DNA from 4 places in the Bradyrhizobium sp. USDA 3262 genome. Region 2 is predicted to be linked to each of the others. Evidence: predicted binding sites of a transcription regulator. Region 2 holds the regulator's gene; each other region holds the start of a gene.
The links. Region 2 encodes PhoB, which activates phosphate uptake and scavenging genes when phosphate is short. Its sites were predicted from a motif close to TGTCATNNANCTGTCAT; they were not measured.
Positions count from the first base shown of each region.

Region 1: the regulator PhoB is predicted to act here: its motif matches at 4,134-4,150, upstream of ACVWYP_RS29620 (OprO/OprP family phosphate-selective porin).
Region 3: the regulator PhoB is predicted to act here: its motif matches at 2,268-2,284, upstream of ACVWYP_RS22995 (RNA degradosome polyphosphate kinase).
Region 4: the regulator PhoB is predicted to act here: its motif matches at 3,040-3,056, upstream of ACVWYP_RS32840 (UDP-2,3-diacylglucosamine diphosphatase).

Region 1 covers NZ_JBSSCT010000001.1:6,284,811-6,292,232, reverse strand. The annotation lists gene ACVWYP_RS29635 (phosphotransferase) at 1-196, opposite strand, end outside; gene ACVWYP_RS29630 (zinc-binding alcohol dehydrogenase family protein) at 584-1,597, opposite strand; gene ACVWYP_RS29625 (winged helix-turn-helix transcriptional regulator) at 1,716-2,093, shown strand; gene ACVWYP_RS29620 (OprO/OprP family phosphate-selective porin) at 2,478-4,076, opposite strand; gene ACVWYP_RS29615 (DegQ family serine endoprotease) at 4,418-5,776, shown strand; gene ACVWYP_RS29610 (replication-associated recombination protein A) at 5,773-7,107, shown strand; partial or broken gene ACVWYP_RS29605 (transposase) at 7,104-7,307, opposite strand.
Region 2 covers NZ_JBSSCT010000001.1:2,044,640-2,052,061, forward strand. The annotation lists gene pstC (phosphate ABC transporter permease subunit PstC) at 1-398, shown strand, start outside; gene pstA (phosphate ABC transporter permease PstA) at 403-1,248, shown strand; gene pstB (phosphate ABC transporter ATP-binding protein PstB) at 1,245-2,063, shown strand; gene phoU (phosphate signaling complex protein PhoU) at 2,171-2,887, shown strand; gene phoB (phosphate regulon transcriptional regulator PhoB) at 3,034-3,744, shown strand; gene ACVWYP_RS09440 (IS110 family RNA-guided transposase) at 3,824-4,765, opposite strand; gene ACVWYP_RS09445 (GcrA family cell cycle regulator) at 5,113-5,625, opposite strand; gene ACVWYP_RS09450 (aspartate aminotransferase family protein) at 6,113-7,321, shown strand; gene argF (ornithine carbamoyltransferase) at 7,321-7,422, shown strand, end outside.
Region 3 covers NZ_JBSSCT010000001.1:5,016,599-5,024,020, reverse strand. The annotation lists gene purM (phosphoribosylformylglycinamidine cyclo-ligase) at 1-756, opposite strand, end outside; gene ACVWYP_RS23005 (CDP-alcohol phosphatidyltransferase family protein) at 917-1,459, shown strand; gene ACVWYP_RS23000 (P-loop NTPase family protein) at 1,548-2,225, shown strand; gene ACVWYP_RS22995 (RNA degradosome polyphosphate kinase) at 2,358-4,562, shown strand; gene ppx (exopolyphosphatase) at 4,575-6,077, shown strand; gene ACVWYP_RS22985 (TerC family protein) at 6,103-6,942, opposite strand; gene ndk (nucleoside-diphosphate kinase) at 7,053-7,422, opposite strand, start outside.
Region 4 covers NZ_JBSSCT010000001.1:6,935,102-6,942,523, forward strand. The annotation lists gene ACVWYP_RS32830 (threonine/serine dehydratase) at 70-1,059, opposite strand; gene ACVWYP_RS32835 (glycosyltransferase family 4 protein) at 1,116-2,207, opposite strand; gene ACVWYP_RS32840 (UDP-2,3-diacylglucosamine diphosphatase) at 2,204-3,016, opposite strand; gene thiD (bifunctional hydroxymethylpyrimidine kinase/phosphomethylpyrimidine kinase) at 3,318-4,115, opposite strand; gene ACVWYP_RS32850 (Lrp/AsnC ligand binding domain-containing protein) at 4,319-4,564, shown strand; gene ACVWYP_RS32855 (c-type cytochrome) at 4,677-5,618, opposite strand; gene ACVWYP_RS32860 (CHRD domain-containing protein) at 5,784-6,206, shown strand; gene ACVWYP_RS32865 (c-type cytochrome) at 6,346-6,792, opposite strand; gene ACVWYP_RS32870 (xanthine dehydrogenase family protein molybdopterin-binding subunit) at 6,896-7,422, opposite strand, start outside.

The DNA.
Region 1 (7,422 bases), 4.2 Mb from region 2:
CGACGCTCAAGGGAGCGTTCGGCTCGTCACCGTCATAGGTCAGACGAAATCGATAGCTGTCGCCGACGAGGCCATTGCCGACCGGCTTGCACGCGAGATCGACGACCCTGACCTGGTCGATCACACCGGCTTCGCGCAGCGCCCGCGTCATCCACCCCGGATCGATCCGCGACGGATCGGCCGCGAGCAAATTCATCGGTTTCCTCCCATCCCCCATGTATTCCCTTGGGGCGTCACCACCGCTCCAGCCACGTCTTGCGCGGTTGGATTGAGGACGGGGTGATCGTTGCGCAAATCATACAGGCGATGCTGTGGCTTTGGCAAAAGCCACCCGCCGGCCTGTGGGGATATCTCGCGAGGTGCGGTGGGCGGGTTTGCTGCTCTTACTGCGTTGCAGCTGCTTCTCCACGGATCCCGCGCCCAGCCGTCATTGCGAGCGAAGCGAAGCAATCCATCTGCCCGCAAACGCGGTTGGGCGGATTGCTTCGTCGCTTCAGCGCAAAATTGCTTCGCAATTTTGTCGCGAGCTCCTCGCAATGACGGCGGAGGTAGAGCCGTAACGCAGCAGGCCTAACCCACCCGTCTACCAGCCTTCCAGCACGATCTTGCCGCGCGACTTGCCGCTTTCCAGCAAAGCGTGGGCGCGCTTGAGGTTCGCGGCGTTGATGGTGCCAAAGGTCTGGTCGAGCGTGGTGCGCAGCACGCCCTTGTCGATCAGGTCGGCGACATCGTTGAGCAGATGATGCTGCGCGATCATGTCAGGCGTCTGGAACGACGAGCGCGTGAACATCGATTCCCAGTGCACCGAGACCGCCTTGCCCTTGAACGCGGCAACGTTGAATTCCGGCGGATCGTCGATCAGGCCGAACTTGCCCTGCGGTGCGATGAAGTCGGCGATCGACTTGTAGTGCTGGTCGGTGAAGGTGAGGCTGGCGACGAGGCCGACCGGCGGCAACTTCAGTTTTTCGATCTGCTCCTTCATCGGCTGCGAGTGGTCGATCACCGCGTGGGCGCCGAGATCGCGGCACCACTTTTGCGACTCCGGCCGCGTTGCGGTCGCGACCACGGTCAGCCCGGTGAGGCGGCGCGCAAGCTGGATCAGGATCGAGCCGACGCCGCCGGCGCCGCCGGTGATCAGCAGCGTGCGCGGATCGAGGCTCTTGCCCGGCACCGCGCCGAGCCGGTCGAACAGCAGCTCCCACGCGGTGATCGAGGTCAGGGGCAGGGCGGCGGCCTGCGCGAAGGACAGCGACGCCGGCTTGTTGCCGACGATGCGTTCGTCGACCAGGTGAAATTCCGAATTGGTGCCCTGGCGCAGGATCGAGCCCGCGTAGAACACCTCGTCGCCGGGCTTGAAGAGCGAGACGTCGGGCCCGACCGCGTCGACCACGCCGGCCGCGTCGAAGCCGAGGATCTTGTAGCCGCCGTCGGTCGGCGCCGCGCGCTTGCGCACCTTGTAGTCGACCGGATTGGCCGAGATGGCCTTCACCGCGACGCGGATGTCGCGCCCCTTCGGCTCGGGCTTGGCGATCTCGAAATCGACGAGCGAATCCGCCGCCTCGATCGGCAGCGATTTTTGGTATCCGACGGCCTTCATGCCTGGTCTCCGTGGTGGGCGATTGCCTGCCGTCTTACCTGTCGCGCTGGCGTCCTTTTGGCAAGTACTGTAAAAACAGGGAACTAGTCCCTGTTTGTATACTATTGGGAAATATCCGATGAAACGGCAGAACTTTGCGCGCCGGCCGGGCTGCGCGGTCGAGGCAGCGCTGGACCTGATCGACGGCAAATGGAAGGGCGTGATCCTGTACCACTTGCAGGCCGGCACCCAGCGCTTCGGCGAGCTGCGGAAGCGGATGCCCGGCATCACCCAGCGCATGCTGACCAAGCAGCTGCGCGCGCTTGAGGACGATGGCCTCGTGATCCGCAAGGTCTATGCCGAGGTGCCGCCGCGGGTCGAATACACGCTTTCCGAACTCGGCGAGAGCCTGCGCCCGGTGATCGATATTCTGAAAGCCTGGGGCGAGGGCCATCAGGAGCGGCTGTCCTGCGCGCCGGCGCCGGAGGTCGTCGTGAAGAAGAAGCGCGCGGCCTAGGGCTGAGGTGCAGTTGAACTGGTCGTGCGGCAAACTCCGCTGCACCTCTCCCGCTTGCGGGCAGGGCTATCGCATATGCCCCTTGGCGACGGCGCAAGTGCTTGGCCTCGTGGTTCGAGACGCGCCGCAAGCGGCGCTCCTCACCATGAGGGTCTACTATTGTGCCGCAAAACAAGACCTCATCCTGAGGAGCCCGCCGAAGGCGGGCGTCTCGAAGGATGGCCACGAGGACACCGCCACGAAATGCGATAGCCCTGCCCGTAAGCGGGAGAGGGAACGCAGTTTCGATGCCGCTACGGCTCGATCATTTCACGCATTCCAGAGCAACAAAAACGGCCGGGGCGATGCCCGGCCGTCTATGAGTTGGTCTCAGCTCGGATCGCCTCAGAACGCAACCTGCGTACGCAGCGCGACCGCGTCGAACTTCGAGCCGACGTCCGCAGTCGAGGTCGCCGAGGCCTGTTTGGCGATATCGCCGTGCAGGTAGTTCAGCATGAAGCGGACGTTGTTGTTGACGTACCAGTTCAGTGCGGCGGTGTAGACGGTCTGCCGTCCGCCCGCGATGCCGACCGCCTGCGCGATCTGATCGTTGAGGTCCATCGTGCTGACGCGGCCGGCGATTTCCCAGGCGCCAATGCCGCCGCCGGCGAGCGAGAACGGATCATGCGGCTTGATCCCGCTATAGGAGGCCGTCGCCGGATTGTAGGCGTGGTTCTCGCCGGTCAGCACGTAGCCGACCTGCGCGTAGCCGCCGTCGAACTTCAGGCTCGGCGCGCCGAACGGCGGCAATCCGGTGTTCGCCGAGCGATCGACATTGAACCAGTAATATTCGCCCTGCGCGATGAACGGGCCATAGGTCGCGGCCGCCTCGACGCCGTAGACCTGCGCGCCGGAGACGTTGGCGATCGCACCGGTCGAGATCAGCGTCGTCGGATCGATGCGCAGCTCGGGCCGGTCGCTGAGCGTGAGCGTCTGTGCCTGCGTCAGCTGGTTGCGCGGCGGCTGCACCAGCCATTCCGCATCGGCGCCGATGTGCACCGAATAGTTCTTGCCGCTGATTGGATTGCCGGCGACGCGGATGACCCCGCCATACTGCTCGGACGTGCCGGCCGGCGAGGCCGAGGACGCGGAGTGGATGGCGCCCGACGTCGGTCCGGTGACATAGCCGCCGATCCAGAACTGGTCGTTCCACCAGCGGGTGCCGGCGGCCGAACGGAAGTCACCGGCGGCGATGTTCTGGGCGATGATGCCGACCGAGGCGCGCTCCATGAACAGGATGTCGTTGGAGCTGGTCGCTTCGTCGAGCGTCCACGGCACGTCCATGATGCCGCCTTCGATCGCCATCTTGCCGCCGAACGGCTTGAAGCCGGTGTAGCTCAGATACGCATTCTCGATGCCCGAGGTGCCGCCGCCGGGCAGCGATCCCGGCGCCGCGCCGCCGAAGCCGTCGGACGAGCCGCCGAAATCGTAGATCAGCGAGTAATTCCAGTCGCCGAAGAATTTGCCGACGATGCCGATACGCGCACGGCGGACGTTCTCGCCGCTGTCGAGCTTCTGCGGCGAGGTGCCTGCGGTGTTCGGACGATAGTCGTAGCCGCCGACATCCCAGTGCACGCGGCTCGTGATCGCAACGCAGTTCTGTTCGTCCGCGGTGCAGATCGTCGGCCGGTTGTTCGGCATCGTCACCACGACGCCGGACGGCGCGACCGGGCCCTTCACGGGGATCGCGGCGTTGGCGCTCGCCACCCGCGCGGCCTTGGCGTCCGCCGCCTTCGCATTGGCGTTTGCGCTGGCGGCGCTTGCGGTATTGGCGTTGGTCTGCTTCTGCAGTCTGTCGAGCTTCTGCTCGAGCATCTTCAGCTGCTGCTTCAGCAGCGCGATCTCCGCATCGCTGCCGCCTCCGGCCGATTGTGAATAGGCCGGCGAGGCGGCGAGCGCCCCTGCCAGGCCTATGGCGATTGCACCAACTTTTGTCGCACCCATTGTGCACCCCTGTTGTGTTTGAAGTCCCCACTCACCGAACGGTCCTAGGAGCGTATCGTGACTGACGCACGACACTGCTTCCGGGCATCGCAGTTCCGCTTGTGGTCCGCAGGCAACAAGCGGAGCGGCGCAGTGAGATGACAGCCATCATAGAAGCTTGGCGGCGCGCTTCAACGCGGTGGCCGCGGGTTGTGCACCGGTCCGGCGGGGGGCCAGTTATCCGGCCCGGCGCCCTTCAATTGCCCGGCGAACACGCCTATATTCCGGCGTTTCCACGAGAGGTGAGAATGCTCCGACCCGTCCGTTTTGCTGCCGTATCCGCTCTGTGCACGTTGGCCTTCATGGGGAATCTTTCCGCTGCCGCGGCCCAGGAGCGCCGCGTGCCGTCCTCGCAGGCCGAGCTGCAATTGTCCTATGCGCCGATCGTGCAGCGGGTGCAGCCGGCGGTGGTCAATGTCTACGCCGCCAAGACCGTGCAGAACCGCAATCCGTTCCTGGACGATCCGATTTTTCGCCGGTTCTTCGGCGTGCCGGGACAGCAGCCCGAGCAGATGCAGCGCTCGCTCGGCTCCGGCGTGATGGTCGACGGCTCCGGGCTTGTGGTCACAAACAATCACGTGATCGAGGGCGCCGACCAGGTGAAGGTCTCGCTCGCCGACAAGCGCGAATACGAGGCGGAGATCGTGCTGAAGGACAGCCGCACCGACCTTGCGGTGCTGCGGCTGAAGAACACCAACAAGGAAAAATTCGCAACGCTCGACTTCGCCAATTCCGACCAGCTGCAGGTCGGTGACGTCGTGCTGGCGATCGGCAATCCGTTCGGCGTCGGCCAGACCGTGACGCACGGCATCATCTCGGCCCTGGCACGCACTCAAGTCGGGATCACGGATTATCAATTCTTCATTCAGACCGACGCGGCGATCAATCCCGGCAATTCGGGCGGCGCGCTGGTCGACATGACCGGCCGGCTCGCCGGCATCAACACCGCGATCTTCTCGCGCTCCGGCGGCTCGCAGGGCATCGGCTTTGCGATTCCCGCCAACATGGTGCGGGTGGTGGTGGCCTCCGCCAAGAGCGGCGGCAAGGCGGTGAAGCGGCCGTGGCTCGGCGCGCGGCTGCAGGCGGTCACGCCGGAGATCGCGGAGACGCTGGGACTGAAGCTGCCGTCCGGCGCGCTGGTCGCCAATGTCGCGCCGAACAGCCCGGCGGCGAAGGCCGGGCTCAAGCTCTCCGACCTGATCGTCGGGATCGACGGCACGCCGATCGACGATCCCAACGCGTTCGACTACCGTTTCGCGACCCGTCCGCTCGGCGGCAACGCGGAGATCGAGGTGCAGCGCGCCGGCAAGCCGGTGAAGCTCACCGTGCCGCTGGAGACCGCGCCCGACACCAATCGCGACGAGATCGTGCTGACCGCGCGCTCGCCGTTCCAGGGCGCCAGGGTCGCCAACATCTCGCCGGCGCTGGCCGATGAGCTGCATCTCGACGCCGGCGCCGAGGGCGTCGTGGTGACCGAGCTCGCCGATGACGGCACCGCCGCCAATGTCGGCTTCCAGAAGGGCGACATCATCCTCGCGGTCAACAACGAGAAGATCGCGCGGACCAGCGACCTCGAGAAGGCCTCGAAGACGGGGTCGCGGGTCTGGCGCATCACGCTGGTGCGCGGCGGCCAGCAGATCAACGTGACGCTCGGCGGATGAGCCCAAAGAGACCGCAGGAAGCCAGCAATCTCTTCGCTGCGGCGGGGATGGAGCAGGACGCGCCGCACCCGCTGCCGGACCGGCTGCGTCCGCGCACGCTGGCCGATGTCGTCGGCCAGGATCACATCCTCGGCCCCGACGGCGCGCTGACGCGGATGCTGGAGACGCGCACGCTTGGCTCGCTGGTGTTCTGGGGACCGCCCGGCACCGGCAAGACCACCGTGGCGCGGCTTCTGGCCGATGCCACCGAGCTGCATTTCGAGCAGATCTCCGCGGTGTTCTCCGGCGTCGCCGATCTCAAGAAGGCGTTCGATGCTGCGCGTGCCCGCCGCGAGACAGGCAAGGGCACGCTGCTGTTCGTCGACGAGGTGCATCGTTTCAACCGCGCGCAGCAGGATTCCTTCCTGCCCGTGATGGAGGACGGCACGGTGGTGCTGGTCGGCGCCACCACGGAGAATCCATCGTTCGAGCTCAACGCGGCGCTTTTGTCGCGCGCCCGCGTGCTGGTGTTTCACTCGCTCGATACGGCGGCGATCGAGAGACTGTTCGCCAATGCCGAGAAGATCGAGGGCAAGCAGCTGCCGCTCGATGCCGAAGCCCGCGCCGTGCTGGTGCGGATGGCCGATGGCGATGGCCGCGCCTCCCTGACACTGGCGGAAGAGGTCTGGCGCGCCGCCCGCAAGGGCGAAGTGTTCAACGCCGAGCAGTTGCAGGCCATCCTGCAGCGCCGCGCGCCGATCTACGACAAATCGGCCGACGGCCATTACAATCTGATCTCGGCGCTGCACAAGTCGGTGCGCGGCTCCGATCCGGATGCGGCGCTGTATTATCTCGCGCGCATGTTCGATGCCGGCGAGGATCCGCTGTTCCTGGCGCGGCGCGTGGTGCGCATGGCGGTCGAGGATATCGGCCTTGCCGATCCGCAGGCGTTGGCGGTCTGCAACGCCGCCAAGGATGCCTACGACTTCCTCGGCTCGCCGGAGGGCGAACTCGCGATCGCGCAGGCCGTGGTCTATCTCGCCACCGCGCCGAAATCGAACGCGGTCTATACTGCGTTCGGCGCTGCGATGCAGACCGCAAAGCAACGCGGCTCGCTGCTGCCGCCGAAGCACATCCTGAATTCGCCGACCAAGCTGATGAAGTCGGAGGGCTACGGCTCCGGCTATCAATATGATCACGACATGCCGGACGCGTTCTCCGGCCAGGACTATTTCCCGGAAGCGCTGGGCCGTCAGACCTTCTATGATCCGCCCGACCGCGGCTTCGAGCGCGAGATCCGCAAGCGGCTGGATTACTGGCAGCGGCTGCGCAAGGAGCGCGGCGGGAGCTAGGACGCGGACTCATAAAGGCGCAGCCAGCGCCTGATTGACGCGAGTTGAACGAAAGCAAGGTAGTTGGCAGCAAGCCTGTCATAGCGCGTCGCCACCTGACGACATTGTTTGATCCTGTTGAAGAACCGCTCGACCTGGTTGCGAGCACGGTAGAGATAGGGGCTGAAGCAGATCGCATCGTTGCGGTTGCTTCTCGGCGGCTTTTCGGACCGTTTGAGACGTAGCTTGGGTCGCTTCAACCGGCCAAGCGGCGCGTTTGACCCGCAGCGGTCATTCGAGAATTTTGGCACCTTCGATCATCCAGCGGACCTGCTT
Region 2 (7,422 bases):
TCACCGCGATCTCGGTCGACGTGTTCAAGACCGTGCCGCCGGTGCTGAAGGAAGCCGCCTACGGCATGGGCTGCACCACCTGGGAAGTCGTCCGCAACGTCGTGATCCCCTACACCCGCGTCGGCGTGATCGGCGGCATCATGCTGGCGCTCGGCCGCGCTCTCGGCGAGACCATGGCGGTGACCTTCATCATCGGCAACTCGTTCCGGATCTCGTCGTCGATCTTCGCGCCGGGCACCACGATCTCGGCGGCGATCGCTAGCGAATTCGCCGAGAGCGACGGCCTGCACCAGTCCGGCCTGATCCTGCTCGGCCTGCTGTTGTTCGTGCTGACCTTCTTCGTGCTCGCCGGCGCGCGGCTGATGCTGATGCGGCTTGAAAAGAAGGCGGGGAAGTAACGCCATGAACCCGATCTACAAATCCCGCCGCCGCAGCGACATCGTCATCCGCGCACTCTGTGTCGGCGCGGCGCTGTTCGGCGTCACCTGGCTGGCGCTGATCCTGATCACGCTGGTCTATAACGGCCTTGCCGGCCTCAGCGTGCAGCTGTTCACCCAGAACACGCCGCCGCCCGGCTCGACCGAAGGCGGCCTGCTCAACGCCATCGTCGGCTCGCTCATCATGACGGTGATCGGCGTCGGCATCGGCGCGCCGCTCGGCCTGTTCGCCGGCACCTACCTCGCCGAATACGGCAAGCACGACAAGCTGACCTCGGTGATCCGCTTCATCAACGACATCCTGCTCAGCGCGCCCTCGATCATCATCGGCCTGTTCATCTATGGTGCGGTGGTGGTGCCGATGCGCGGCTTCTCGGCGATCGCAGGCAGTCTTGCGCTCGCGGTGATCGTGATCCCGGTCGTGCTGCGCACCACCGAGGACATGCTGCTCTTGGTGCCCAATCCGCTGCGCGAGGCCGCCTCCGCGCTCGGCCTGCCGCGTTCGCTGGTGATCAAGCGGATCGCCTATCGTGCGGCGCGATCGGGTCTGATCACCGGTGTGCTGCTGGCGACAGCCCGCGTCGCCGGCGAGACCGCGCCGCTGCTGTTCACCGCGCTGTCGAACCAGTTCTTCAGCCTGGATCTGACCAAGACGATGGCCAACCTGCCGGTGACCATCAACAACTTCGTGCAGAGCCCCTACGCCTACTGGAAAGAGCTGGCGTGGAGCGGTGCGCTGCTCATTACATTCACCGTGCTCGCGTTGAATATCGGCGCGCGTATCCTTGGTGCCGAAAGGGCCGCAAAATGACCGAGCTTTCCGTCTCCACGACTGCCGCGGGCCACGTTCCCCAGGTTCCGCTGCCTGAAGCGCCGCCGAAAGTCACGGTGCGCAATCTCAATTTCTATTACGGCGAGCACCACGCGCTGAAGAACATCAACCTGACGCTCGGCACCAACCGCGTCACGGCGTTCATCGGCCCGTCCGGCTGCGGCAAGTCGACCCTGCTGCGCATCTTCAACCGGATGTATGACCTCTATCCGGGCCAGCGCGCGGTCGGCCAGCTGATGCTGGACCAGACCAACATTCTCGACCCCAAGCTCGACCTCAACTTGCTGCGCGCGCGGGTCGGCATGGTGTTCCAGAAGCCGACGCCGTTCCCGATGACGATCTACGAGAACATCGCCTTCGGCATCCGCCTCTACGAGAAGATCTCGAAGTCCGAGATGGACGACCGGGTCGAGAAGGCGCTGCGCGGCGGCGCGCTGTGGAACGAGGTCAAGGACAAGCTGAACGCGTCCGGCCTGTCGCTCTCCGGCGGCCAGCAGCAGCGCCTGTGCATCGCGCGCACCGTGGCGGTGCGCCCCGAGGTGATCCTGTTCGACGAGCCGTGCTCGGCGCTCGACCCGATCTCGACCGCCAAGGTCGAGGAGCTGATCCAGGAGCTCTCCGAGGACTACACGATCGCGATCGTCACCCACAACATGCAGCAGGCGGCGCGCGTCTCCGACAAGACCGCCTTCATGTATCTCGGCGAGCTGATCGAGTTCGACGACACCAACAAGATCTTCACCTCACCGAGCGATCGGCGCACCCAGGACTACATCACCGGCCGGTTCGGTTGACCGGCGCATGATCCGGAAAAGTGGAAACCGGTTTTCCGATCAGGGCATGCTAAAATTCAGGACACGAAACCATGATCCCCGGGATCATGGTTTGAGGGAGACAAGCGATGGCTTCTGAACATACCGCCAAGGCATTCGACAGCGACCTGCAGGAGTTGACCCGCCTGGTCGCCGAGATGGGCGGCCTGGTCGAGCGGATGATTACCGAGTCGGTCGACGCGCTGATCCGTCGCGACGTCGCGCTCGGCAAGCGCGTGGTCGCCGCCGACATCGAGATCGACAATCTGCAGCGCAACATCGAAGAGCGCGCGGTGCTGACGATCGCGCGCCGCCAGCCGATGGCGATCGACCTGCGCGAGATCGTCAGCGCGATGCGCGTCGCCACCGACCTCGAGCGGATCGGCGACCTCGCCAAGAACATGGGCAAGCGTGTCGCGGCGCTGGAGAGCGATTTCCAGCCGCTGAAGCTGATCCGCGGCCTCGAGCACATGACCGACCTCGTGCTGTCGCAGGTCAAGTCGGTGCTCGACGCCTACGCCGCGCACGACCTGCCGGCGGCGATGAACGTCTGGAAGGGCGACGAGGAGGTCGATGCGATCTGCACCTCGCTGTTCCGCGAACTGCTCACCTACATGATGGAAGATCCGCGCAACATCTCGTTCTGCATCCATCTGATGTTCTGCGCCAAGAACATCGAGCGGATCGGCGATCACGCTACCAATATCGCAGAGACCGTGTTCTACATGATCGAGGGCCAGCAGATCACCGACAAGCGCCCGAAGGGGGACATGACCACTTTTGCCACCACGGTGCCGGGCAACTGAAGGCATCATCGGCAAGCGCGAAACCGGCAAGAGTGAAACTGGACGATCCTCGCGACAATTCGTTTCCGCGGGGACTATGCTCAAGGAAGTAAGCGTTTCGGTTTGCGTCTGGGCAACGGATCACCACAGAGAAAGAACTTAAACCGATGAGCGCACGCATTCTGGTAGTCGAAGACGAGGAAGCGCTGACGACGCTGTTGCGCTACAACCTCGATGCGGAAGGCTACGATGTCGAGACGGTGGGGCGCGGCGACGATGCCGACACGAGGCTGAAGGAGCGCGTTCCCGACCTCGTGGTCCTCGACTGGATGCTGCCGGGCCTGTCCGGCATCGAGCTGTGCCGCCGCCTGCGGGCGCGGCCCGAGACCAAGCAGCTTCCGATCATCATGCTGACCGCGCGCGGCGAGGAAAGCGAGCGCGTGCGCGGGCTTGCCACCGGCGCCGACGATTACATCGTCAAGCCGTTCTCGGTGCCGGAGCTGCTGGCGCGGGTGAAGGGCCTCTTGCGCCGCGCGAGCCCGGAGCGGCTTGCAACCGTGCTGACCTATGGCGACATCGAGCTCGACCGCGAGAAGCGCCGCGTGGCGCGCTCGGGCCGCCCGATCGATCTCGGGCCGACCGAGTATCGCCTGCTCGAATTCTTCCTCGAGCATCCCGGCCGCGTGTTCAGCCGCGAGCAACTGCTCGACAGCGTCTGGGGCCGCGACATCTACATCGATGAACGCACCGTCGACGTGCATATCGGCCGCCTGCGCAAGCTGCTCAATCCGGGCCGCGAGCAGGATCCGATCCGCACCGTGCGCGGCGCCGGCTACGCGCTCGACGACCGCTTTGCCAAGGCCGAGCCGCAGCCGTAATGGCCGTTGCGGGATTCATATCCCGTAGCACGGTGTCGTCCCGGCCTAGTGCGCAATTGCGCACGGGAGCCGGCAACTGTTATGTTGGTTTGGTCTGCAGGTACGGCTTTCGGTCTCGCATCATGGCATTGAGGACCGTGAGCAGCTTCCTGGCGACGGCGATGAGGGCGAGTTTGGCTGGTTTTCCCGCCTGTCGCAGTCGTGCATAGAAGGCCTTGAACGGATCTGCTCTGCGAACTGCGTTGAGGGCCGCCATATAGAGGGCGTCACGAACGCGCTTTCGGCCGCCCGCAATCTTGCGCTTGCCGCGGAAGGCGCCGCTGTCGACGTTGAAGGGAGCAAGGCCAGCGAGCGCTGCGAGTTGTTTCGGTCCGACCCGCCCGAGTTCCGGCATCTGCGCGATGAGCTGCATGCAGGCCACGGGACCCACGCCGGGCAGCGAACGCATTAACTTCGCATCGTCCGCGATCTCCGCTTCGGCTTTAATCAATGCGCTGATGTCGGCCTCGATCTCGGCGATCTCGCTGTCGAGGACCTCGATGAGGCGGCCGATGCGTTCGGCCATGGCGCGATCGTCGGCCTCGCTGCGCCGGTTCTTCTCCTGGGCGCGCATGAGGACCAGCTGATCCCGCCGTTTTGCAAGCCTCGCCAAGGCGCCCCGTGCAGGATCGGCGACCTGCTCGGGGGCGGGTTGCATGGCCCGCGCAAAGGCCGCCAGCATCCGCGCATCGATCGGATCGGTCTTGGCGAGTAGGCCGCTGGCCCGTGCAAAGTCGCGGGCACGGGCCGGGTTGATCCGTGCGAACTGGATCCCGGCCTGACGCAGCGCCTCGCGAAGCGCGAGGTCATAGATACCCGTCGCCTCGAAGACCACCAGCGCATCGCATTGCCAACGCGCCACCTGCTGTGTGATGGCCTGTGGCGCGTTGGCAATGCGCCTCGGCACGCCGTCAGCCTCATCAAAGATGTCGAGGTGGTCTTTGGAGATGTCGATTCCGACGTAACGAAGAGCTATGATCACGGTGCCTGTCCCTGTGATGCGAGGTCTGTTGGCGCAGCCTCGTGCAACTGTTCAGGTTGATAGATGGAACGGGCGGGAGACCGAGCCGGCTCACGGCGTCAAGCGCCAAGGACCCAACGGCTTCCCGCCCACCCTCATCCTGACAGACTTCCAAGACACAGGGACCCATACGCCGCGGCCGGCGTAATCGGCACGGGGCCAGACGGCTTTCTAACAACACGCATTAGTGGTTATGGGTCCCGGCTTTCGCCGGGACGACGCCGATGATGTAACGGGCCACGCGCCATAAAAAAATCCCCGCTTTCGCGGGGATTTGTTTTTCAGGTCTTCCGTAGTTTCCCGAGTGCTCACTTGATCTGCGGTTTCGCCGACGGCCGGCGGCGATCGGCGGCGGGCTGGTAGGCGACGCGCGAGTGATGCGCGCAATAGGGCAGGCCGCCGAGCGCCTTGCCGCCGCAGAAGAAGAATTCCGGGCTTGAGGGATCGCCGACCGGCCAGTGACAGGTGGCCTCGTTGAGTTCGAGCAGCGACAGCCGCTGGCTCATCGGCACCACATTGTCGTAGGAGATCGGATCGGGCTCCATCTCGACCTCGAAGGCGTGCGCCAGCGCGGTGTTGCCGCGGGACACCGGGCGCGCCACCCGCATCATGTGCTGGGCGGGGCGGGCCTTGCGCTGCCGCGGCGCGGCCGTGGAGGGGGCCTTGGCGCGGCCGGAGAGGCCGAGCCGATGCACTTTGCCGATCACGGCGTTTCGCGTCACATTGCCAAGTTCCGCCGCGATCTGGCTGGCCGACAGGCCAGACTCCCAGAGTTTCTTCAGCTGCTCGACGCGATCGTCGGACCAGGTCAATACAGTCATCGCATTCTTCCCTTCGCGTAGCGCCGGCCAATCATTGGAGCGGCGCTGCGAGCCAATCTGGACAAATATCCCTGCGGCCAGAATCCCTTAGCCCTCGCCGGGCGCGGTCTTGCGCCCGAACGTTTACGCGCGATACGAAGGCTACTTAGAGGGTCCAGTACTGCCGCACGAGATGTCGTACCCGACAGGCCAAACGCTACAATATGGCGTGACTCTGGCGCAAGAGTCCGCGGCCGTGCGTCCACATGTTCCGATACAGTTAAGCATTGCGATGAGGCTTTTCCACCGCACCGGAATGCTCCGGATTGCGCTCGTTTCGCATTGCAGGAAGGCCACTTCGTGGCGATTGACACCTACCGACCGCAGCATAGAATGTCCGCCACGTGCCGCCCGCAAAGGCGGCCGTTTTGTTTTCCGAAGCTGGCCGTTGCTGCGCTGGCGTCAAGCCCCGCGGCAATTGTCGGCTCAAAAACCGTCAGTGAACGCCATGACCAACGCTGCCACGTCGCATCTGCTCCCCGTCTTCGCCAGGGTCGATCTCGGCTTCGAGCGCGGTGAGGGCGCCTGGCTGATCGCAACCAACGGCGACCGTTATCTCGATTTCACCTCGGGCGTTGCGGTGAACGCGCTCGGGCATGCGCATCCGCATCTGGTCAAGGCGCTGCAGGACCAGGCGACCAAGCTCTGGCACATGTCGAACCTGTTCAAGAGCCCGGACGGCGAGGTGCTGGCCGCGCGGCTGTGCGAGCAGAGCTTTGCCGACTTCGTGTTCTTCTGCAATTCCGGCGCCGAAGCGATGGAGGGCGTGATCAAGCTGGTCCGCCATTATCACTTCTCCAAGGGCCATGGCGAGCGCTACCGCATCATCACCTTCGAGGGCGCCTTCCACGGCCGCACGCTGGGCACGCTGGCCGCGACCGGCTCGGCGAAATATCTCGAAGGCTTCGGCCCGCCGATGGACGGCTTCGACCAGGTGCCGCATGGCGACATCGAGGCGTTGAAGAAGGCGATCGGTCCGCACACCGCCGGCATCCTGATCGAGCCGGTGCAGGGCGAGGGCGGCGTGCGCTCGGCGCCGCAGGCGTTCTTCAAGGCGCTGCGCGCGCTCTGCGACGAGCATGGCCTGCTGCTCGCCTTCGACGAAGTGCAGACCGGCATGGGCCGCACCGGCGAGCTGTTCGCCTACAAGCGCACCGGCGTCACGCCGGATGTGATGTCGCTGGCCAAGGCGCTCGGCGGCGGTTTCCCGATCGGCGCGGTGCTGGCGACCGCGAAAGCGGCCGAAGGCATGGCGCCCGGCTCGCACGGCTCGACCTTCGGCGGCAATCCGCTCGCGGTCGCCGCCGCCAATGCCGTGCTCGACGTCATGCTGAAACCCGGCTTCTTCGAGCATGTGCAAAAGATGTCGCTCTTGCTCAAGCAGAAGCTCGCTTCCGTCGTCGACCGCTATCCCGGCGTGCTGTCGGAGGTGCGCGGCGAGGGGCTGTTGATCGGCGTCAAGGCCGTGGTGCCGTCGGGCGACCTGATCGCAGCACTGCGCAACGAGAAGCTGCTCACCGTCGGCGCCGGCGACAATGTGGTACGGTTCCTGGCGCCCCTGATCGTAACCGAGGCCGAGATCGATACGTCGATCACCGCGCTCGAGCGCGCCTGCGCGACATTGTCGGCGGCCCAGCCGAAGAAGGCGGCTGGATAATGAGCAAGCCGGTCCGTCACTTCCTCGATATCAACGAGCTGCCGCTCGGCGAGCTGCGCAACATGCTGTCCGCCGGAGCCGCCATGAAGGCGAAGCTGAAG
Region 3 (7,422 bases), 3.0 Mb from region 2:
GTGGGCGAGCCCCTTCACCGCGCCGGTGTCACGGATCGCGCGCAGGCAGGATTTCACATAGAGCCTGGTCGGCGTCAGCAGCGCCGCGCCGAGCGTCATGACCGGCGCGAACGGCGCCGGCGCGTCATAGGCAACGCCGGACTGCTCGACGATCTTGCGCACCAGCGAATAGCCGTTGGAGTGCACGCCGGAGGAAGCCAGCCCGATCACGGCATCGCCCGCCGCGATATCCGCGGTTGGCAGCAAGGTGCCGCGCTCGGCCGCGCCGACCGCGAAGCCGCCAAGGTCGTAATCGCCATCCTTGTAGAGGCCGGGCATCTCGGCGGTTTCGCCGCCGATCAGCGCGCAGGCGGATTCGCGGCAACCTTCGGCGATGCCGGCGACGATCTGCGCGGTGGCCTCCGGATGCAGCTTGCCGCAGGCGAAATAGTCGAGGAAGAACAGGGGTTCCGCGCCCTGCACGACGAGGTCGTTGACCGACATCGCGACCAGATCGATGCCGATGCCGCCATGAATGCCGGTCTCGATCGCGATCTTCAGCTTGGTGCCGACGCCATCGGTCGCGGCCACCAGGACCGGGTCCTTGAAGCCGGCGGCCTTGAGGTCGAACAGCCCGCCGAAACCGCCGATCTCGGCGTCCGCGCCGGGCCGCGCGGTGGCCCGCACCATCGGCTTGATCAGATCGACCAGTCGATTGCCGGCGTCGATATCGACACCCGAATCCGCGTAAGTGAGCCCGTTTTTGCGCTCGGTCATGCCCAATTCCAGATGATCAGGGGCTGGTTACGAGGAATTCCGCCCCCGCGCAATGGCTCGCGGCGCTGCCGCCGCGATACTATGTAGATAACACAAGGCGGCTGCGCAAAAGAGCCGGATATCGAGTAAAATCAGGCTTCTAGCCGGGAAGCGATCCAAGTTGAGCATTCCGAACATCATCACCCTCGGCCGCATCATCCTGGTGCCGGTGATCGTCTGGGCCATCGTGTCCAGCCAGATGGAGATTGCGTTCGCGATCTTCGTGATCGCCGGCGTCTCGGACGCGGTCGACGGTTTCCTCGCCAAGCGCTTCAACATGACGAGCGAGCTCGGCGCCCTGCTCGATCCGCTCGCCGACAAGGCGCTCCTGGTGTCGATCTATGTCGCGCTCGGAATCTGGGGCGCGGTGCCGCGCTGGATCGTGATCCTCGTGGTGTCGCGCGACATCATGATCGTCTCCGCCGTGATTGTGTCATGGTTGTTCGACAAGCCGGTCGAGATGAAGCCGCTGATGGTGTCGAAGCTGAACACGGTGGCGCAGGTCGCGTTCGCGGCGCTGGTGCTGGCCTCGCTCGGCTTCGGCTTCGAGCCGCATCCTTACGACTGGATCCTGATGGGCCTGGTCACGATCTTTACTTTGGGTTCGGTGTCCCTCTATCTCGTGGAGTGGGTGCGGCACATGAGCACGATCGAAGCTCGGTAGGCGGGATCCGGAAAAGTCGAAGCCGGTTTTCCCGCGACAAACGCGACGCGTTTGCGCATAGCTAAAATAAGGTGGTTTGGAGACTTGTGTGGCCAGTAGCGTTCAACCTCGTCAATTGGCCTTGGCGCTGCCGCACGAGGAGAAGCTGACCCGCGACGATTTCCTCGAGGGCCCTGCCAATGAGGCTGCGCTGGCGCTGATCGACGGTTGGCCGGACTGGCCGAACCGAATCATGCTGCTGGTCGGGCCTGACGGCGCCGGCAAAAGCCACCTCGCCGCGATCTGGGCCGAGAGCGCCGGCGCGCGCTCGACCGCGGCGCATGCGCTGACCGCCGACACGGTGCCGACCGCGCTTGCGACCGGTGCGCTCGTCGTCGAGGACTTGAGGCCGGCGGATTTCGACGAGCGCGCGATGTTTCATCTGATGAATCTGGCGCGCCAGGACGATGCCTACGTGCTGATCACGGCGCGCGTTCCGCCCTCGGCGTTCGAGATCGAATTGCGCGACCTGCGGTCGCGGCTCCGCGCGGTGCCGACTGTGACGCTGCTGCCGCCGGACGACCAGCTGTTCCGCGGCCTGATCGTCAAGTTCTGCGCCGACCGCCAGATGAGCGTGGACGAACCGCTCGTCAGCTATCTGAGCAACCGGATCGAGCGTTCCTACGTTGCCGTCCGGCAGGCGGTCGAGTTGCTCGATACCGAGGCACTCCGGCTCGGCCGTCCCGTCACACGGGCGCTGGCGGCGGAGCTGTTGCGCGATGCCTGATCCATCCCCGCGGCTTGACGGCGCAGGGAAGCGGAACATCAATGTCATCGAAACGTCATCGCAATATCACATGGTTTCTGCGGCTCTCGGCTAGACCGCCCCGGCCCCTGCCCTGAATTGGACCAGCACTTGATGGACTCGGCACAAGCTACTGAAATCAAAGAAAAAGAGGCGGAATTTCCCGCCATTCCCGCAATCGCGACCAGCCCCGAGCGCTTCATCAACCGGGAGCTCTCCTGGCTGCACTTCAACCGGCGGGTGCTCGAGGAATCGGTCAATCTCGGCCATCCCGTGCTGGAGCGGGTCCGCTTCCTGTCGATTTCGGCGAATAACCTCGACGAGTTCTTCATGGTCCGTGTCGCCGGCATCAAGGCGCAGGTCCGCGAGGGCATTACCGAGCGCAGCCCGGACGGCCTGCTGCCGGCCGAGCAGCTCGTGATGATCAACAAGACCGTCTCGCAGCTCGCCTCCGACCAGCAGGCGATCTGGAGCGACCTGCGGGATATCCTGGCCAAGGTCGGCATCCAGCTGGTCGACGGCCGCGACGTCACCAAGTCCGAGCGCAGCTGGATCGAGGATCACTTCCTCCACAACATCTTCCCGCTGCTGACGCCGCTGGCGATCGACCCGGCGCATCCCTTTCCGTTCATCCCGAATCTCGGCTTCACGGTGGCGCTGCAATTGTCGCGGATCGCCGACGGCAAGGCGATGAACGCGCTGATCCGCATGCCCGGCAAGATCGACCGATTCATCCGCATCCCCTCCACCAAGGAAGGCGCGCCGGCGCGGCTGATCACGCTCGAGCAGGCTACCGGTCTGTTCATCGGCCGCCTGTTCCCCGGCTACACCGTCAAGGGCCAGGGCGCATTCCGCATCATCAGAGACTCCGAACTCGAAATCGAGGAAGAGGCCGAAGACCTCGTTCGCCTGTTCGAGACCGCGCTCAAGCGCCGCCGCCGCGGGTCGGTGATCCGGCTCGAGATCGAGGCCACGATGCCCGAGGAGCTGCGCATCTTCGTGCAGCACGCCTTGTCGGCCGCCGACGACGAAGTGATCCTGGTCGACGGCGTGCTGGCGATGAACGAGCTGTCGCAGCTCACCCGCCTCAATCGCCCCGACCTCGAATTCCCGCCCTATGTGCCGCGCCATCCCGAGCGGGTGCGCGATCATGGCGGCGATATCTTCGCCGCCATCCGCCAGAAGGACCTCGTGGTCCATCACCCCTACGAATCCTTCGACGTCGTGGTGCAGTTCCTGCAGCAGGCGGCACGCGATCCCGACGTGGTCGCGATCAAGCAGACGCTCTATCGCACCTCGAACAATTCGCCGATCGTGCGCGCGCTGGCGGAAGCCGCCGAAGCCGGCAAGTCGGTGACCGCGCTGATCGAGCTGAAGGCGCGCTTCGACGAGGAAGCCAACATCCGCTGGGCCCGCGACCTCGAACGCGCCGGCGTGCAGGTGGTCTACGGCTTCATCGAATTGAAGACGCATGCCAAGCTGTCGATGGTGGTGCGCCGCGAGGGCGGCAATCTCACGACCTATGTGCACACCGGCACCGGCAACTATCACCCGGTCACCGCGCGCATCTACACCGACCTCTCCTACTTCACCTCGGATCCGATCATCGGCCGCGACGTCGCGCGGGTCTTCAACTACATCACCGGCTATGCCGAGCCGAGCGACATCGAGAAGATGGCGGTGTCTCCGCTGACGCTGCGCAAGCGGATCATCGAGCACATCCACGGCGAGATCGCCCACGTCAAGCACGGCCGGCACGGCGCGGTCTGGATGAAGATGAACGCGCTGGTCGACCCTGATATCATCGACGCGCTGTACGAGGCCTCGCAGGCCGGCGTCTCGGTCGAACTCGTGGTGCGCGGCATCTGCTGCCTGCGGCCGGGGCTGCCGGGATTGTCCGAGAACATCCGCGTCAAATCGGTGATCGGCCGGTTCCTGGAACACGGCCGAATCTATTGCTTCGGCATGGGCCAGGGCCTGCCGAGCACAAAAGCTGCTGTGTATATCTCGTCCGCTGACATGATGCCGCGGAACCTCGACCGCCGCGTCGAGGTTCTCTGTCCGCTGCAAAATCCCACGGTGCATCAGCAGGTTCTCGAACAGATCATGGTCGCGAATCTGAAGGACACCGAGCAGAGCTGGCAATTGTTGCCGGATGGGTCGTCAACGCGTATGAAGGCCGCGAAAGGCGAAGAGCCCTTCAATCTGCATGACTACTTCATGACAAATCCGAGTCTGTCCGGCCGTGGTAAGTCTCTCAAGGAATCTTCACCGCGCCGTCTCACGCGTCGCAACGAGCGACAGCAGCCATCGTCTTAAGGGGGCCTTACGGTGAAGCGACCGCGGAAGCGCGCTTCCAGCGTCGCTGTCATCGATATCGGCTCGAACTCGGTTCGTCTCGTGGTTTACGAGGCGATGGCGCGCAGCCTCATCACCATCTTCAACGAGAAGGCGCTCTGCGGGCTCGGGCGCGAGGTGCAGAGCACCGGCCTGCTCGCAACCGATGCCGTCAACAAGGCGCTCACCGCGCTGCGCCGTTTTCGCGCGCTGTGCAGGATCCAGCAGGTCGGCCGCGTCTACGCGATCGCGACCGCGGCCTGCCGCGACGCCAAGAACGGTCCGGACTTCATCGCCAAGGCCGAGCGCATCTGCGGCGCCAAGATCGAGATTCTCACCGGGCCGCGTGAAGCAAAGCTGTCCGCGCTCGGCGTCGTCTCGGGCGTGCACAATCCGAACGGCATCGTCGGCGATCTCGGCGGCGGCTCGCTCGAACTGATCGACGTCAAGGGCAACCGCGTGCGCAGCGGCGTGACGCTGCCGCTCGGCAGCCTCGCGCTGCAGGACCTCTCCAACAAATCGCTCAAGCGCGCCGAACGCATCGTCAAGAACGAGCTGCTGGGCGTCGCCCAGCTCAAGACCGGCCGCGGCCGCACCTTCTATGCGGTCGGCGGCACCTGGCGTGCGCTGGCGCGCATACACATCATCCAGAGCGGCTACCCGCTCAAGGTGATGCACGGCTATTCGATCCCGGCGGCGGACGCGCTCGACTTCGCGCAGCGGCTGCGGCGGCTGGCGGCCACCAACATGCTGGCCAATATCGAATCGGTCGCCGATGCGCGGCGGCCGCTATTGGCCTACGCCGCGCTCGTGCTCGAATACATCATCCGCGTGGCCCAGCCGAAGACCATCGTGTTCTCGACCTTCGGCGTGCGCGAGGGCTTGCTCTACGAGATGCTGCCGCCGGCCGAACGCGCCAAGGACGGGCTGCTCTGCGCCGCGCAGAACCTCAACGAATTGCTGTCGCGCTCGGCCCGCCACGCCCAGGAGCTGACGGCGTGGACCGACCGGCTGGTGCGTGTCGTCAGGCTGCGCGAGACCGAGGAAGACCGCAGGCTGCGGCATGTCGCCTGCCTGCTCTCCGATATCGGTTGGCGGGTGCATCCCGATCATCGCGGCGAGGAAACCCTCAGCCTGATCATGAACGGCAATTTCGGCTCGATCACGCATCAGGGCCGCGCCTTCGTCGCACTCTCGGTGTTCTATCGCTACGCCGGCCTCAGCGAAGAAAACGAGCCGCCGCCGCAGATCCGCGCGCTGGTGACGCCGGCGATGGACGAGCGCGCCCGCGTGCTCGGCGCCGCGTTCCGCGTGGCGCATCTGATCACGGCGGCGCGCACCGGCGTGCTGCCGGCAACCCATTTCCGCACCCAGGGCCGCAAGCTGATGCTGGTGTTCGAGCACCGGATGGTGGATCTGGTCGCCGACCGCGTCGGCAGCCGCTTCAAGCAATTGGCGCGGCTGGTCGGGCGCGTCGGCTCGATCGTGCGGCGCTAGGGCTCACGCCGCCTTGGTCAGGGACTCACGCCGCCTTGGCGGCGTGCTTTGCCTTGCGGAGTGCGCGGCGGCGCCAGATCGACCCCGCGACCAGCACCACGATGATGCCGAGCACCGCGAGCACGATCTCGCCGCCGTTGCCGCCATGGGCGAATTGCGGCGACATCCCGACCGACGTCAGCCAGGAATCGAGCTTGGCACCGAGCGGTCCGGCGAACAGCGCGTCCAGCTTCGGATGCACGGCCGGATCGGTCGCGATGACATCGCCCGCGATCCAGCCGAGCAGCGCGGCACCGGCCCAGACCAGGACCGGCAGCTTTGTGAGCAGCGCCATGATCAGCGCCGCGCCGGCAACGATGAGGGGAACGCTGATCGCAAGGCCGAGCACCAGCAGCGGCACGCTGCCATTGGCGGCGGCGGCCACCGCGATCACATTGTCGAGGCTCATCACGATGTCGGCGACCACGACGATCTGAACCGCGGCCCACAAATGCGAGGCCGCGTGCACGCTGTCCTCGTCTTCCTGCTCCGGCACCAGCAGCTTGGCGGCGATCACGATCAGCGCCAGCCCGCCGACCAGCTTCAAATAGGGAAGCTCCATCAGGCTGGCGACGATACCGGTGAAGATGACGCGCAGCAGCACCGCTGCGGCGGCGCCGAGAATCATACCCCACAGGCGCTGGCGCGGCGCGAGCCCGCGGCAAGCGAGCGCGATCACGAGCGCGTTGTCGCCCGACAACAGGACGTTGATCCAGATGATCTTGCCAACGGCGACCCAGAAGGTCGGCGTCGCCATCTCGTTCTTGAATTCGGTGAAGAACGCGCCGATGTACGCCGGATCAAAGATCTGCCACAGCCAGTCCACAGCGAGTCCTATTCGGCCTTGCGGCCGCCCCTGACGGCGATCGTCCGCCGCTCCCCGGTTTGTTTCGACGCGGTCCCCTCGGGAGACCGCGCCACTTCAGCAATACGGCGTTAGCCGACGATCTCGTTGCCTGCGAAGAACTGCGCGATCTCGATCACGGCGGTCTCCGGCGCATCCGAACCGTGCACCGAATTCTCGCCGATCGACTTCGCATAGAGCTTGCGGATGGTGCCTTCGGCGGCCTTTGACGGATCGGTCGCGCCCATCACGTCGCGATATTTCAGGATGGCGCCCTCGCCTTCCAGCACCTGGACCACGACCGGGCCCGAGGTCATGAAGTCGACCAGTTCGCCGAAGAACGGACGCGCCTTGTGGACGGCGTAGAAGGTCTCGGCCTGGCCGCGGGTCATGCGGATGCGCTTCTGCGCCACGACCCGCAGGCCCGCCTTCTCGATCACCGCATTGACCGCGCCGGTCAGG
Region 4 (7,422 bases), 4.9 Mb from region 2:
GTTCAATGGACCGCACGCGCAACGTGAACCAGCTCATGTACCGCGGCAGCATCTGTGCCTAACCCGGTGTCAGGCAACGAGTTTCGCGAACAGGTCGGCGTCGACATTGCCGCCCGAGAGCACGATGACGACGTTCTTGCCCTTGGTATCGATCCGCCCGGCAAGCAGCGCGGCGAGCCCGACTGCGCCGCCGGGCTCGACCACGAGCTTCAGCTCGCGATAGGCAAAGGCAACGGCGGCGCCGACTTCGTCATCGGTGGCGTTGACACCGTTCGCGAGCAGCTTGCTGTTGATGGCGAAGGTCAGCTCGCCCGGCATCATCGCCATCAGCGCATCGCAGATGGTGCGCGCTGCGACCGGATGCGCCTCGCGATGTCCGACCTTGAGCGACAGGGCGTGATCGTCATAGCCAGCGGGCTCGGCGACGATCACCTGGGCCTGCGGATATTTCGCCTTCACCGCCGTTGCGACACCGGCGATCAATCCGCCGCCTGAAGCCGGCGCGACCACGATGTCGGGCGTCAGTCCGAGCGCAGCCATGTCCTCGGCGATCTCGCGGCCGGCGGTGCCCTGGCCCGCGATCACGAAGGGATCGTCGTAGGGGCGCACCAAGGTCGCGCCGCGCTTGCCGGCGATGCCGTTGGCGATCGCCTCGCGGTCGTCGCGATCGCGGTCGTAGAGCACGACTTCGGCGCCATAGGATTTGGTGCGCTCGCGCTTGGTGATCGGCGAGTCCGCAGGCATCACGATGGTCGCCTGCATGTTGAGGATCTTGGCCGCCGCGGCGACGCCCTGGGCGTGGTTGCCCGAGGAGAACGCGACGACGCCGCCGCTCCGCTTGTCCTGCGGGATCGAGGCGAGCTTGTTGAAGGCGCCGCGAAACTTGAACGATCCGGTCCGCTGCAGCATTTCGGGCTTGAGGAAGACCTGGCTGCCGACGCGTTCGTTGAGAACGGGAAAGGTCAGGAGCGGCGTGCGCACCGCGAACGGCGCGACCACCCTTGCGGCGGCATCGATGTCCGCGGCAGCGACGGGTGGATTGAGAACGGTGTCCGTCATTCGCGATTTGTATCGCGGCGACGGGCTGGCGGGCAAGACGCTTTAGCGTGACCCAACTAGCGTGAGTTCGGCTGAGGTGTCGGCAGGACGGCGAAATGGTGCTCTTCGGCACCAAATTCGAACGCCTCCCCCTCGCCATCCGGCGGCGCAGGACGGACGTTCATGCAACGGTCGATGAACACCCGGGCCGACGCCTGCCAGGTGTGGAGCGCAGCAAAATCGACGCAGGCCTGCCGCGAGATGCTGAGCGCTTCCAGGCAGGCATGGCGCAAATCCTCGTCAAGCACACCGACCGGCGCCGCGCCGATCACGTCGCGGGGACCGGTGACCGGAAAAGCGGCAACCGGCAGGCCGCTCGCCAACGCTTCAAGCAGCACCAGACCGAACGTATCGGTCCGGCTCGGGAAAACGAACACATCGGCCGCGGCATAGATCTCAGCCAATTCTTCTCCATGGCGGGCACCGAGGAACACGGCGTCCGGATATTTCCGCTCCAGCGCCGCCCGCGCCGGGCCGTCGCCGACCACGACCTTGGTTCCCGGCAAATCGAGATCGAGGAAGGCCTCCAGATTCTTTTCCACGGCCACCCGGCCGACGCTGAGATAGACCGGCTGCGGCAGGCAGAGATCGACGTCGCGCGGATGGAACAGCGCGGTATCGACGCCGCGCGACCACAGCACCACGTTGCGGAAGCCGCGCTGACGCAACTCGGCCGCCAGCGCCGGGGTCGCCGCCATCACCGCCCGGCTCGGCCTGTGGAACCAGCGCAGCGCCCGCCACACCCAGGCCTCCGGGACAGGCGTCCGCGCCGAGACGTATTCGGGGAAGCGGGTATGGAAGCTCGTCGTGAACGGCAGGCCGCGCTTGCGGCAATAGCGGCGCACTGCAAGCCCGATCGGGCCCTCGGTCGCGATATGAATGCTGTCGGGCCTCGCCGCCTCGATCAGACTTGCGACCTTGGCCCGGTAGGGCAGCGCCAGCCGGAGATCGCGATAGCTCGGCATCGCGAAGGTGCGGAACTCGTCCGGCGTCAGGAAGCTCACCTCGACGCCGAGCGATTTCGCCGCCTGTGCCATCATGGTCAGCGTGCGGACAACCCCGTTGACCTGGGGATGCCACGCATCGGTCGCGACCAGGATATGCGTCATGCAGCGCGTGCCGTCACTCGCGGAACCGGCGCGATCCGGCGCACCGGGTCGGTCCAGGTGATGATCTCGAAATGGCCGTCCTCGTGCTCGGCGAGCGCGGTGCAACTCTCAACCCAGTCGCCGCAATTCATGTAGCGGATGCCGTGCTCGTCATGAATCGTCGCGTAGTGGATGTGGCCGCAGATCACGCCGTCGCAGCCGTGGCGCCGCGCCTCGCCGGCAAGCGTCGCCTCGAACGCGCCAATATAGTTCACCGCCTTCTTGACCTTCAGCTTGGCCCATTGCGACAGCGACCAGTACGGCACGCCGAACATCTTGCGGAAGAAGTTGACGAAGCGATTCATCTGGATCGCGAAGTCGTAGGCCTTGTCGCCGAGATGGGCGAGCCAGCGCGCGTTCTGCACCACGAGATCGAAAATGTCGCCGTGGATCACGAGGTAGCGCTTGCCGTCGGCGCCGGTGTGAACGGTGTTCTCCACCACGTCGATGCCGCCGAAATGCGTGCCGTAATATTTGCGCAGGAACTCGTCGTGGTTGCCCGGGACGTAGACCACCTTGGCGCCCTTGCGCGCCTTGCGCAGCATCTTCTGCACGAAATCGTTATGGGTCTGCGGCCAGTACCAGTTCGACTTCAGCGCCCAGCCGTCGACGATATCACCAACGAGGTAGATCGTGTCGGCATCGTGAGAGCGGAGGAAGTCCAGCAGGCGGTCGGCTTGCGAACCGCGGGCTCCGAGATGGACATCGGAGATAAACAAAGTGCGAAAGTGCCGCTCGGGACTTTCTTCACTCAAGGAGTCACTTCCCATGCCTGTGCACCTAACAGATTCCTGTGACAAGGCGATGACGATCCCCGCGACCCAAGGCCCCACAAACAGTTAACGAGAATCAGCAGCACGCCCCTGCCCTGCGGATAACAGCAGCGTGCGACAATCTGGCGACATCGGCGGTCGCGGCTGTGGGGAAGAGGCGTTGTGTTGCCTGCATATCGTGGCGGAACGACGCGCGCGGTGCGTAGCCCGGATGAAGCGCAGCGCAATCCGGGGAGCTTCCGCGGATCATCCGTTCCCGGATTTCGCTACGCTTCATCCGGGCTACAAGTCACGGCAATCAGTAATACTTGTGAAAGTGATGCACCGGCCCGTGGCCGTGGCCGACGGCAAAACGATCGGCAGCGGCGATTGCTTCGGTGATCCAGGCCTTGGCGTTGCGCACGGAGGTCTCCATGCTCTCGCCCTTCGCGAGCCCTGCTGCGATTGCCGAGGACAGCGAGCAGCCGGTGCCATGCGTATTGGCGGTCGCAATCCGCGGCGCGGCCAGCGCGATGCTGCGCTCGGCATCGATTAGATAGTCGATGCTGTCGGCGCCGTGGCCGTGGCCGCCCTTGACCAGCACCGCGCGACATCCCATCGCCAGCAATCGCTTGCCTTGTCGCTCGACGTCGGCTTCGCTCTCGGCGACCGGCTCGTTGAGCAGCGCCGTCGCTTCCGGCAGGTTCGGCGTGATCAGCGAGGCCAGCGGAAACAGCAGGGTCTTCAGCGCATCGACCGCCTCGGCGGCAAGCAGCCGATCGCCCGAGGTTGCGACCATCACCGGATCGAGCACGACATGGCGCGGCGCCCAGCGCCTCAGCCCATCGGCGATCGCCGCGATCGTCTCGGCCTGCGCCACCATCCCGATCTTGACCGCGCCGACCTCGAGGTCGGAGAACACCGCATCGATCTGGGCGGTGACGAATGAAGCGGGCACCGGATGGATGCCGCTGACCCCCTTGGTGTTCTGCGTGGTCAGCGCCGTGATCGCGGAGGCGCCATAGACCCCGAGCGCGGCAAAGCTCTTGAGGTCGGCCTGGATGCCCGCCCCGCCCGAGGAGTCCGAGCCGGCAATGGTGAGCGCGACCGGCGTCATCGTGCAGCACCGGCGGTTGATACGAATGCGACCATCGCGAACAAGACCATGGCCTGTCCTAGCCCGGCCGCGGATCGACGGCAAGTTCGCCTGACTTTACCGCGGGTTGGCCTTGCCTTGACGCTGCCTTGCCCCTTCTTGTCCCCTTGCCTTGGCCGCCCGTTTTTGGCCTATAGTCGCGGAAATCCCCGGAGACGACTTTGATGGTTCCTTTCTTCGTCCAGATCAAATGCAAGCTCGGCCAGTCCTACACCGTAGCCAACGCGCTGGCGGAGGCCGAGATTGCGTCCGAGATCTATTCCACCGCGGGCAACTACGACCTCCTGGTCAAGTTCTACGTCGACCACGACACCGACATCGGCCATTTCATCAACGAGAAGGTTCAGGTGATCCCGGGCATCCAGGACACGCTCACCATCATCACCTTCAAGGCGTTCGGCGCGAAGTAGATCGCGCCCACGACAGCATGATGAGATTGGGTCGAGCTTGAACGGCGTCGAAAGTTCACCTCTCCCTTGGGAGAGGTGAACCGAAACCGCGGCGAGCCGGTTCAAGCAAAACTCATCCCGCTGACTCCTTCTCCTTCTCCTTCTTCACCGGCTTCGGCGGTCCCTCGACCGGCGGCAGCGACTTGATGTATTCGGCGATCGCGTCGCGGTCGGACGACGAGAGTTGCGAGGTGTTGCGGATCACGCGCACCATGGACCCGCCCGCGCTATCACCGTCCGGCGTCTGGCCGCTCTCGAGGAAATAGGCGATATCCTTCACACTCCAGTCCGAGATCCCCCTCGGCGTGATGTTGGGCACCCAGCCTTCGCCCTCCGGATTCGGACCACCGGCAAAGCGCTGCGCGGTGACGATGCCGCCGAGCACATTGCGCGGGCTGTGGCACTCGGCGCAATGGCCGAAGCTGTTGACGAGATAGGCGCCGCGATACCAATGCGCGGAGCGGCTTGCATCCGCGATGAACGGCTTGCCGTTCATGAACAGCAATTTCCAGACGCCGACATTGCGCCTGATGTTGAACGGAAACGGCAAATCGTGGTCGCGCACCTTGCCGGCGACCGGCGGCAAGGTCTTCAGATAGGCGAACAGGTCGCGCACATCGCTGACTTTGGCGTGCTGATAGGACGGGTACGGAAACGCCGGGAAATAGTGCGTGCCCGATGGCGAGGTGCCCTTCATGACCGCGGTGACGAAATCGGCCTCGCTCCAGCGGCCGATGCCGTCGTTCGGGTCGGGCGAGATGTTCGGCGCATAGAAGGTGCCGAACGGCGAGGTGATCGCGAGCCCGCCGCCGAGCCTCGTGCGGTCGTCCTGCTTCGGCACGGCATGGCAGGAGGAACATCCTCCGGCATTGAACGTTGTGAGGCCGTTGGCCAGGTCAGGCTGATAGGCTGGCAGCGCGCCGGCGGCAACGGTCGCGGGGATCGTCAGCCACCAGAACACGCCAACGCCGATTACGCCGGCCAGAATCGCCAGGAGGAAAATTCGTCGCAGCATTCACCGATCCGTCATTGGTCGCGTCAGTTCATGGACCAGTATGATGGCAACCAGTCGGACAAGCTCGCATCAAATTTGCCGCACCCACGATCATTTGGGGAATAAATCCGAAAAGCTGCTGTTTGAAGATTGCAACCATCCTGTGACGTCAAAGGGGAGAGAACCATGTCGAACAAGACCTTGCTTGCCACGCTGACGCTCGGCGCCGCCATCGCCCTCGCCGGTCCGGCCTTTGCCGAGAAGTTCACGGCGAAGCTGGATAGCAAGAGCGAAGTGCCGCCGAATACCAGCGCCGGCACCGGCACCGCCGACATCGACTACGATGCCGCCAGCAAGAAGTTGAGCTGGAAGCTGACCTATTCCGGCCTCTCGGGCCCGGTCACCGCCGCGCATTTCCACGGCCCCGCCGAGGCCGGCAAGAATTCCGGTGTCGCAGTCGCGATCCCGAACGCGACGTCGAGCCCGGTCGAAGGCAGCGCAACGCTGACCGACGCGCAGGCCGCCGATCTCCTCGCCGGCAAGTACTATGTCAACGTTCACACCGCGGCCAACCCGGGCGGCGAAATCCGCGGCCAGGTGACGAAATAACAAGTGACGAAGTAATCCGTCATCAAGCAATCCCGACCAAGCAATCGTCGCATACGCGCTCCAACAAGAAACGGCCGACACAAGAAAGGGCGGACGCCGCAAAGCGTCCGCCCTTTTCATTTCATTGACCGAACGGCGATCAGCCCTTCTTGAGGCGATAGGTCTCGTGGCAGCCGCCGCACTGCTTGAACAGCGGCGGCATTTCCGCCTTCAGCGTGTCGAGGTCCTTGACCTTGCCTTTCGTATCGGCGACGGCCTTGGCGTAGCTCGCAATGTGCTGCTCGAAGCCCGCCTTGTCTTCCCAGACCTTCGGCGCGGGGGAATAGTCGCCATCCGGCTTGAGGCCCTTGCTGCTGTCCGGGAACAGAGTCGGCAGCTTCTTGGCAGTGTCTTCGAACTTCACCAGCGCGGCATCGACCGCTGCCTGATCGTAGGGCTTCTCGCCCTTGATCATCGCCGCTATCGCGCCCGCATTCTTGCCGGTTTCCTTCATCTGGGCCTGGGTCTGCTTGACCTGATTCTGGTCGGCCACCACCGCCCCTGCACTCAACGCAAGCATCGCTGCGACGACGACAATCCGCTTCATCGGCAAAACCCCTCAATTCCGCTCTGTCCCGGTCCGCGATCTGCGGCCGGCCTGGTTTGCAAAACACCGCAGGCGGAATCTTCATTCCGCCTGCGACAATTTATCAGAGATTATGGCGGCGCTGCGCCTCGCGGATCGCGATCCAGACCCGTTCTGGCGTGGCCGGCATGTCGATGTGGTCGATCTTGTACTCGCGATGCAGCCCCTCGACGATCGCGTTGACGACCGCCGGGCACGAGCCGATCGCGCCGGCCTCGCCCGCGCCCTTCACGCCCATTGGATTGGTCGTACAGGGCACGTTATGGGTCTCGAACACGAAGGACGGCCCGTCGGAGGCGCGCGGCAGCGCATAGTCCATGAACGTGCCGGTGACGAGCTGACCGTCGGCCGGGCTGTACACCGCCTGCTCCATCAGCGCCTGACCGATGCCCTGCATCGCGCCGCCATGAACCTGGCCCGCCAGCATCAGCGGATTGAGCGTGACGCCGAAATCGTCGACGATGACGTAGCCGACGATCTTGATGATGCCGGTGGCGGGATCGATCTCGACCTCGGCGAGATGCGTGCCGTTCGGATAGGTGCCGTCGGCGCTGGCGAAGGTCGCGCTCGCATTCATCTTCGACGTATCGC